DNA from 3 places in the Ruminococcoides intestinihominis genome. Region 1 is predicted to be linked to each of the others. Evidence: riboswitches for the same ligand, from Rfam matches in the RefSeq annotation. Region 1 holds a riboswitch; each other region holds the start of a gene.
The links. Region 1 has a riboswitch for thiamine pyrophosphate ahead of thiT (energy-coupled thiamine transporter ThiT). Riboswitches for the same ligand answer to the same signal wherever they lie in the genome.
Positions count from the first base shown of each region.

Region 1 (3,288 bases):
ATTTCAGTATATTGTTCTACCCTCCTCAATGTAATCAATAAGATTTACATTGTACCCCTCATTTTTAATGAAAGACACAAAGCACTGAGTTATCCACAAGCTCAGTGCTTTGTTATTTTTACAGAAAGTTTTTCTAATACTTTTCACATAAATTACAAGTATATTTCAACTATTTGTAAAGTGGAAAACATATTGACTTTATATACTATAAGCGTACTAAAGAGATACAGAGCTTTAGATACATTGTTTTAACTCCTCAAATAAAACATTGAAAAACCCCTCATTTTTTCATTAAGTCAAAAACACCGAACATTAGGTTCGGTGTTTTGCCTTTTGTAATGTGTTTTTTCTTTTCACACAAAGCACATTTATAATTCAACCGTTACTAACAGTAAAAACAAAGTGGTGCTTTATACTATAACCAAGCTAGAAAAATATAGAAATTAATTAACTTATTATATAGTAAAAATTGTAAAGGAGATTATTATGGCTTATTTAACAGAGAAGAATATAGAAACTATTGCATATAGTATTGTACAGCAGTATATGAATATTTATAACATCAGCAGTAATGAAGTCTTTAAGGTTAGCCCTGAGAATGTAGCAAATATGCTGGGTATTAACATTGAGTATGTTGACTTTAACGATAAAAAGGTTCTGGGCAAAGTTACTTTGTGTGATGTGAAGGATAAGATAGGTGAAAGAGAAGTAACCCTTAATAACCAAACTGTTTATGTGAATAAACAGTTGCTAAAGGGCAGTAGTGGTCAAAAAAACTTTGTAACAATGTGTGGAATTTCTTTCTGGATTCTTAACCGTATTAATAGTGACTTGTATGGTGAAAAGTACCGTAAAAAGCCTATTACTTTAAGGGATGCACCAAGCGATGATATTATTGAAGGTATCACTTCTACTTTAGCATTAGAAATATTGATGCCAAAAGAAACTATCAATTTAGTTTTTAACAAGGTTTATGGTGTTGATAAACTGAATATTATCAATCCTGTTGTGGATAAAAGTAACTTTATAAAGTTTAACGCAATGGCTGATATGTTCGGTGTAACTAAAGAGATTTTGGCTATCAGACTACAGAAGATGGGTAAGCTGACCGAATATCAGTTTTGTGGTTATGAAAACTTGTTGCAACTGCTTATGGCGTTGAAGAACTACCATTGCAAGGCTTAGTTTGTGAACAAAATATAGATTTACTATGAATAAATTTACTATTATAAATCTTTAGTGAATTTGTTATAAAAACTTTTAACTTTTTTCAAAAAAACCATTGACATTTTATATTTATGTGGTATTATTTAATTGAAGAAGAAAAGAAATAGTAAACAAGATATAAACATTCTAGAGTGTTATTATATAAGCGTACAGTGTATTACAAGGAGGTATTACCGATGTACCACGGGATTATAGTTCTTGCCGTAGTTTTGGTTTTAATGACTTTACTTTTAGCTACATGTGTTGGGATTGTATTATATATGAATAGATCTAGCAAACCAACAATTAGCAAATCAGATAACGATAATGTTAAGAAGAAACAACCAATTCCCGACATTGAAAACCTTGATATGGTGGCTTTGTTCGGTAAAAAAGCCTAATTTTATCAAGTAAATTACAATTGAATATTTAAAAATTTGAACTTAATTGTTCAAAACATCTACACAAATAAAATTAAATTTAATTAATACGAAAAATTAATTAAGAATTTGTTTTAACTTTTATTATAATTCCATTGTCACGTATGTGATAAATATAGGTGGCTTACTAAGATGTAATACTTACGGATAAAATTTTAATTTTAATTTGGAAGGACATAAGGAACATACCCAATAAGGTATGTTCCTTTTTGTGTTCCTATATATTTTTACAAAAAGTATTTGACAAATATTATTTTTAATGGTATTATAATTGCAAATCAAACAGGGGAGCTACAAAAGTGGCTGAGAGTAAGGTGTGCGCCTTAGACCCTTAACCTGATTCGGATAATGCCGACGTAGGGAGCTTTAAGATAGGATTTTTATGGCACTGTGCGTTTGCATAGTGCTTTTTTATTTGAGGAGGAACAATAATGGAAAAGAGAAAAAAGACTATCTTAAGATTGTGTGAAAGTGCTATTATGATTGCACTTGCTACTGTGTTAAGTATGATTAAGTTTGCAAACCTACCTTTTGGTGGCAGTGTAACACTTTGCAGTATGTTACCACTTGTACTGATTGCTTACCGTTATAAGTGGAAGTGGGGAGTACTTACCGGTGTTGTTTATGGACTGGTACAAATGGTACTTGGAGCAAACAACCTTTCTTACGGTACATCAGTTTTAGCAGTTATACTGATTATTTTGTTTGATTACCTTGTAGCTTTTGGTGTAATTGGTTTTGCCGGTGTGTTTAGAGATAAATTCCACAACCAACCACTTGAAATTGCTTTAGGTGCATTTCTTGCTTGTGCATTAAGATATATCTGTCACTTTATTTCAGGTTGGGCAGTATGGAAAATGTGGGCACCTGAGGGACAACCTGCTTGGTTATATTCCGTAACATACAACGCAACATATATGGTACCTGAAACTATTGTAACAATTGTTGTTGGTGTATTAATTGCACTTGTACTTGACTTTAGGAAGGACACAGTTGGTGCATTAAAGAGAGCATAAGTATTTAACATATATCTACTATTACAGCAAAAAAGCCTAGGGAATAAAACCCTAGGCTTTTTGCTGTATATAATGTTGTGAATTAGTCTGAATCAAGTTTAAGAACTGCCATAAATGCTTCCTGTGGAACTTCAACAGAACCAAGCTGACGCATTCTCTTCTTACCTTCTTTTTGCTTTTCAAGTAGTTTCTTCTTACGAGTAATGTCACCACCGTAACATTTAGCAAGAACATCTTTACGCATAGCTTTAACAGTTTCTCTGGCAATAATCTTACCACCGATACAAGCCTGAATTGGCACTTCAAATAACTGTCTTGGAATTTTTTCCTTTAGCTTTTCTGCCATTTTTCTTGCTCTGCCATATGCTTTATCTGCGTGAATAATAAATGAAAGTGCATCAATTACTTCACCGTTTAGCATAATGTCAAGTTTAACCAGCTGACTTTCTCTGTAATCCTTTAGTTCATAGTCAAAGGATGCATAACCTCTTGTCCTGCTTTTTAGTGTGTCAAAGAAATCATAAATAATTTCAGCAAGTGGCATTTCATAGTGAATATCAACTCTATCTGAGTCAATATAATCCATACCCACAAAGATACCTCGTCTATCCTGACAAAGCTCCATA
Region 1 is NZ_JBBMEY010000004.1:24,262-27,549, forward strand. Features, by position in the region: gene WMO18_RS02040 (ImmA/IrrE family metallo-endopeptidase) at 487-1,185, shown strand; TPP riboswitch at 1,921-2,026, shown strand; gene thiT (energy-coupled thiamine transporter ThiT) at 2,078-2,662, shown strand; gene lepA (translation elongation factor 4) at 2,745-3,288, opposite strand, start outside.

Region 2 (3,288 bases), on a different contig from region 1:
TTTCAAGTTCATCGTGAGAAACTTCTTCAGCGTCATCCTTTGAACCTGTTTTGAAAACTGCACCAACACCTAGGTAGTCAGCACCATGCTTTTCAGCAAGTAGTGCTTGTTCTACTGTTTGAGCTGATACACCGATGATTTTGTCATCACCCAGAATTTCTCTTACATTCTGTGCTTCCATATCACTTTGACCAACATGGACACCATCAGCATTAATTTCCTTTGCAATTTCTACATTGTCATTAATCACAAATGGTACATTGTATTCCTTACAAAGTTTCTGAATTTCCTTTGCTTCTTCTAGGAAAGAACCTTCATCAAGTTTCTTTTCTCTTAGCTGAATAAATGTTGCTCCACCTTTAAGAGCCTTTTCTACTTGGCTATAAAGAGTTTCACCATTTAACCAATGTCTATCGGTTACTGCATATAGAAGTAAATCTTTCTTATCGCAATTCATACTTTGCTCCCTTATTTAATGTTTCACCATCCATATTATAGATAGCATCAATAATTCTGTTACGGTATGTTGAGTTACCGTCACCCTCAACCATTCTTGTTTTTGCAATTTCACCTGCAAGACCCATTGTACAAACTGCTGATGCTACTGCTTCAAGTACATTGTCAGGATTAGCTACAATAAATGCAGTTGTCATACCTGAAAGCTGACAGCCTGTACCTGTGATTTTGCTCATATCAGCTTCACCGTTACGGATTACATAGCACTTTTCACCGTCACTTACAAGGTCAATAGCACCTGTAATTGCTACTACTGAGTTGATGCTCTTTGCAAAATTCTTTACAAACTTTACTGATGAATCAAGGTTATCTTCTGTAACAGTATCTGCCACATCAGCATCAACACCCTTAGTTGTGCCACTACCTAAGGCTAAAGTTTTGATTTCTGAAATGTTACCACGAACAACATCAAACTTAATTTCTTTCATTAGCTTAACTGCAGTATTTGTACGAAGTGCAGATGCACCGGCACCTACCGGATCAAGAAGAACCTTGTGGTTAAGTTCATTTGCCTTTTTACCGGCAATAAACATACCTTCAATTGAACGCTTATTAAGTGTGCCGATATTAATATTTAGACCACCACAGATTGATGTAATATCTGCTACATCATCAGGTTCATCAGACATAATAGGACTGCCACCACAAGCAAGAAGTACATTTGCAACATCATTTACTGTTACATAGTTAGTAATGTTGTGTACAAGTGGAACACTTTTTCTAACATTATCAAGGCAATTACCTAACATAATTGTTACCTCCAAACATATAAATTAAAATATTTTACATACAAAAACGGGCATACCAAAGGCATACCCGTCAAATAAGTCAATTATTTCCCTACGCTGGCATTATCCAAATCAGGTACTAGGTCGAAGTTGTCAACTTCCTCTCAGATTGCTAATTTGCAAACTCCCTATCTATTAATATACTACTAAATGTAGAATTTTGTCAACTGTAAAATAAAGAAACATACCCTAATACTAATTAAGGTATGTTTCTATAAATCACTTAAAATTTTACTTTACTTTAACTTTTAGTCTTAGCACATTTACACCGTTAACTCTAATCTTTAGAGTAGTTGTGCCTTTCTTTAGTGCTTTAACCTTAATAGAAGTTGTGTTAGCCTTTGAAACAATCTTTGCAACCTTAGTGTTGTAATACTTATTGTTTATATTTGCAACTTTACCTGTTAATTATACTGTAGCAGTTTTGCCTTTCTTCAAGTTCAAAGTAGTTCTGCTTAGTTTAGGAGAAGTAGTAACTGTTACATAGCAATAAAGTTTCTTGCCATTTGTAAGTGTTGCAGTAATTTAACAAATAATTTCAATTTTACTACCTTTATTAGGGGTTTTGGTAACAACAATCTGTTTATCAATTCTATCCTTTAGTTCTGTTACATGGGAAATAATACCTACAAGTCGGTTACTGCCGGAAAGTTTAATAAGTACATTCATCGCTTGTCTTAATGATTCATCATCAAGTGAACCAAAGCCTTCATCAACAAACATTGTATCAATTTTAATACCACCGGCTGAGGACTGAATTTCATCAGAAAGACCCAAAGCTAATGAAAGTGCAGCCTTAAAGGACTCACCACCGGAAAGTGAACTAATTGCTCTTTCACTGCCACAATGATGGTCATATACATTAAGGTCAAGTCCGAATTTAGTTCTGCCATCACTTGACTCTGTTTGGCGAACCAACTCATACTGACCACTTGTCATTTCCATTAATCGTTTATTTGCTTTAGCAAGAATACGGTCAAAGTAATTTAACTGTACAAATGTTTCAAGCTCCATCTTGTTAACACCGATACCACCATTGGCTGTACTTGCAAGTGGTGAAATCAGCTTAAATTCTTTTTCAGCCTTGATAAGATTTTCATTTTCTCTCTTTACATTAACCAAAACATTTGTGTTAGCAGAATATCTATAATTAATGGCTTTAGTTTCATTAGATAAATCACTGATAGCCTTTTCAGTTTCATCTCTCTTGATTTTAACCTTATCTATATCCGGTACCTTATCTATCTTTTCAAGTTGACCTTTTAATGCTTTGATTGATGCATCGGTTGCTGAAATCAATTTTTCATACTGATTATATTTTTCTAATACAGAATTATAATCAGCCTTTTCAGCATTTATAACTTCATTAATACTGTTAATCTTCTTAACTGCTTCACTTTCACTACCAAACTGTAATTCTTTCTTTAGAGAATTATACTGCTCTTCATAAGAAGTAATATCAGCTTCACAAGACGCTACTGCCATCTTTACTACGGTAATTCGCTTATTCAGTTCATTGATTTCATTATTCTTTTCAGGAATAATTCTTTCAAGTTCCTGCTTTCTGTTACTCTTTATTTGTAATGCTTTTAAGGTTTTGTCTAGCTTAACATAATTATCTGCTAAATCAGAAACCTCTTTCTTAATAATTTCAAGAGCATCAAGCAACTTGTAATCACCTAATATTTCTTGAACCTTTGTTTCAAGGGCATTTGCCTTTTCCTTTAATTCACCATGTTTGCTAAAAACATTTTGTCTTTCAGTATCAACAACTTTTTGATACCTTTCGTAATTGTTCTTTGCTGACTCAACCATTTCTTTAGTTGGTGCATTAGGCAACTTAACTGCTTTATGAGGATGGACTGTTGAACCACATACAGGACAAGGCTTATTTTCTTCCAAACTATCAGCCAAAACACCGGCTTGGTCATTAAGATAGGCTATACTTAAATTGTCGTATTCATCCTTGTAACCATTGGCAACC
Region 2 is NZ_JBBMEY010000006.1:14,741-18,028, forward strand. Features, by position in the region: gene thiE (thiamine phosphate synthase) at 1-457, opposite strand, end outside; gene thiM (hydroxyethylthiazole kinase) at 444-1,265, opposite strand; TPP riboswitch at 1,337-1,445, opposite strand; gene WMO18_RS02745 (AAA family ATPase) at 1,830-3,288, opposite strand, start outside.
Region 2: it holds a riboswitch for thiamine pyrophosphate, as region 1 does, so the genes downstream of both, thiM (hydroxyethylthiazole kinase) here and thiT (energy-coupled thiamine transporter ThiT) in region 1, are expected to answer to the same signal.

Region 3 (3,288 bases), on a different contig from region 1:
GTGAAAGTGTAAATGTTACATATAAAGGTGCAGAATATATGTTAAACAACAAGACTTTAACATATAATGTATCTCGTGGCATTAGCAATGTTTTTGTTGATGATGAAGCTGAAATCACAATCAACAGAGGCAGAGCAATCCTATTAACTTATTATAAATAAGAGGTTTTTATGCTATATAATATGTGTGGTTTAAATGTTTATTATGAACCCAAATATAAACAGACAATTACTCGTTCTGAAAAATATTTAGCAAAAAATCAAAATTTAAAACCAGACATAACTCTTAATGTTACAGAAGAAAGGATAGATAACTATATCCTTTCTTTTCCTCATATATCAAGGTCACTTGCTGAGTATGTAATTTATGGAATGATATTTTACGAAGCAATCTTAGATTATGACGGAATACTTCTTCATTCATCAGCAATATCTGTTGATAATGAAGCCTATCTTTTTACTGCAAATAGTGGTACAGGAAAGTCAACCCATTGTGCTTTGTGGATGAAGTATTTTGGGGACAGAGCCGTTATGATAAATGACGACAAACCGGTTATCAGAATAATTGATAATAAGATATATGCTTGTGGCACACCTTTTTCAGGTAAACATGATATTAATAAAAATATTTTAGTACCACTAAAAGGTATTTGTTGTATCAACCAAGGCAAAGAAAATGTTATCAATAAAATATCTACCAAGAAAGCTATAGGAAAATTCCTGCCACAAACACTTTGTATTAATGATAAACAAAAAATGTCAAGCCTATTAACTGTTCTTGATAAAGTTCTCAGCAATGTAAATGTGTATGAACTGTTTTGTGATATTTCTGAAGATGCAGTAAAAACATCTTATAATATGATGAGCAAAAATTAGTGGTGATATTATGGCAAAAAAACAAGAAAAAACTAATGTAATGAGAATTCTTGACCAAAAGAAAATTGAGTATTCTCACTATGCTTATGATAATACAAAACTTAACGCAGAAGAAGTAGCAAATGCTCTTAATCAAGAAGTAGGCAAGGTTTTTAAAACCCTTGTAACTGTTGGTAAAAGTAAAGAACATTATGTTTTTGTTGTACCGGCAAATAAAGAACTTGATTTAAAGAAAGCTGCCAAAGTTGCAAAAGAAAAGTCAATAGAGATGATTCACCAAAAAGAACTTTTGCCACTAACAGGATATATCCATGGTGGCTGTTCGCCAATCGGTATGAAAAAGCAGTTTAAAACTTTTATCCATAAGACTGCTAATGACTATGATACTATCTACTTTTCAGCAGGTAGGGTAGGTAACCAGGTTGAGTTGTCACTATCCTCATTGCAAAAGGTAATTCCTGTTGAAGTAGCTGATATTATAAAAGATAATTCTTGATTTTTTCATTACCTTGTGATAGAATTATCTTATTGAACGGGGATGTAGCTCAGCTGGGAGAGTACCACAATGGCATTGTGGGAGTCGAGGGTTCGAGCCCCTTCATCTCCACCAAAGAAAAGCCCATAGATAAGCCACTTTTAGCTAACCTATGGGTATTTTTTTATTTCTTTAAAAGAAAATGACGAAAAAACGGCGTAAAAATTAAAATAAAATTTTAAACTATTGAAAATAATAATAAGTAAGAGTATAATATTATTAAAGTAAAAATTATGGGAGCTTGTGTTACAGGCTGAGAGGAAGATATAATCTTCGACCATTACCTGATTTGGATAATGCCAACGTAGGGATATATTTATTAATGTATTTTGAGAAGTTACCCAAACATAGGGTAGCTTCTTTTTTTACTTATAGGAGGTGCAAAAGTGGTAACAATTAACGGTAAAGAAGTTGATATGTCAGGAAAGACTATTTCACAGTATCTGGAAATTGCAAACTATAACCCAAAGACTATTGCAGTTGAATGTAATGAAGTAATTATCTCAAAGTCTGATTATGAAACAACTGTACTAAAAGATGGTGATGTAGTAGAAGTTGTTAGCTTTATGGGTGGAGGCTAATTTCTTCTTAAGAAAAAATAAAACAAACTTGATATACATTGAAAGAAGGAAATTATAATGGAAAATGATAAACTTATCATTGGTGGTCATGAATTTAACTCAAGATTTATTTTAGGTTCAGGTAAGTATTCTATGAAACTTATTGACTCAGCTATTAAGGATGCCGGTGCTGAAATTATTACACTTGCAGTTCGTAGAGCTAATACTAAGGAACAAGAAAATATCCTTGATTATATTCCAAAGGGTGTTACATTACTACCTAATACAAGTGGTGCAAGAAATGCTGATGAAGCAGTAAGAATTGCAAGACTAGCCAGAGAACTTGGTTGTGGCAACTTTGTAAAGATTGAAATTATGAGAGATAGTAAGTACCTGCTTCCTGATAACCAAGAAACTATTAAGGCTACAGAAATTCTGGCAAAAGAGGGTTTTGTTGTAATGCCTTATATGTATCCTGACCTAAATGTTGCTCGTGATTTAGTTAATGCCGGTGCAGCATCAATTATGCCTTTAGCTTCACCAATCGGTTCAAATAAAGGTCTAGCTACTAAAGATTTTATCCAAATTCTAATTGATGAAATTGATTTACCAATTATTGTAGATGCCGGTATCGGTAAACCTTCTCAGGCTTGTGAAGCAATGGAAATGGGTGCATCAGCAATTATGGCAAATACTGCATTAGCTACTGCCGGTGACTTACCATTGATGGCATCTGCATTTAAGAATGCTATAGAAGCCGGTAGAAAGGCATACTTATCAGGATTAGGCAGAGTTCTAACTCGTGGTGCATCTTCTTCAGATCCATTAACAGGTTTCTTGCGTAATTAAGAGGTGAATTTTAATGGAAAACGAATTTTTAATTGACTCAGAGTTTTTGTCACCAAAAGCACTTGAGAAGAAACATAGACTGGAGAATGACCCATCATACCGTAAAAACCATATGGAATATATGCCCGGTATGGAAGTTATTGAGTCAGATGTTTGTAAGAATGTAATGGACCATATGAATTCTTATGACTATTCAAAATATACTGCAAAAGATGTACGAAAAGCACTTGAACATGAAACTTGTTCTATAGAGGATTTTAAAGCACTTTTATCACCTGCAGCAGAACCATTCCTAGAACAAATGGCTCAGAGAGCAAGAGTAGAAACAAGTAAGCATTTTGGCAATACCGTATATATGTTTACGCCGTTATACATAGCAAATTATTGCGAAAACTATTGTGTTTATTGTGGCTTTAACTGTTACAATCACATTAATCGTATGAAACTTTCAATGGAACAAATTGAAAAA
Region 3 is NZ_JBBMEY010000001.1:142,413-145,700, reverse strand. Features, by position in the region: gene WMO18_RS00765 (thiamine diphosphokinase) at 1-161, shown strand, start outside; gene WMO18_RS00760 (hypothetical protein) at 171-875, shown strand; gene ybaK (Cys-tRNA(Pro) deacylase) at 886-1,371, shown strand; tRNA gene WMO18_RS00750 (tRNA-Ala) at 1,410-1,485, shown strand; TPP riboswitch at 1,634-1,738, shown strand; gene thiS (sulfur carrier protein ThiS) at 1,797-1,991, shown strand; gene WMO18_RS00740 (thiazole synthase) at 2,049-2,819, shown strand; gene thiH (2-iminoacetate synthase ThiH) at 2,833-3,288, shown strand, end outside.
Region 3: it holds a riboswitch for thiamine pyrophosphate, as region 1 does, so the genes downstream of both, thiS (sulfur carrier protein ThiS) here and thiT (energy-coupled thiamine transporter ThiT) in region 1, are expected to answer to the same signal.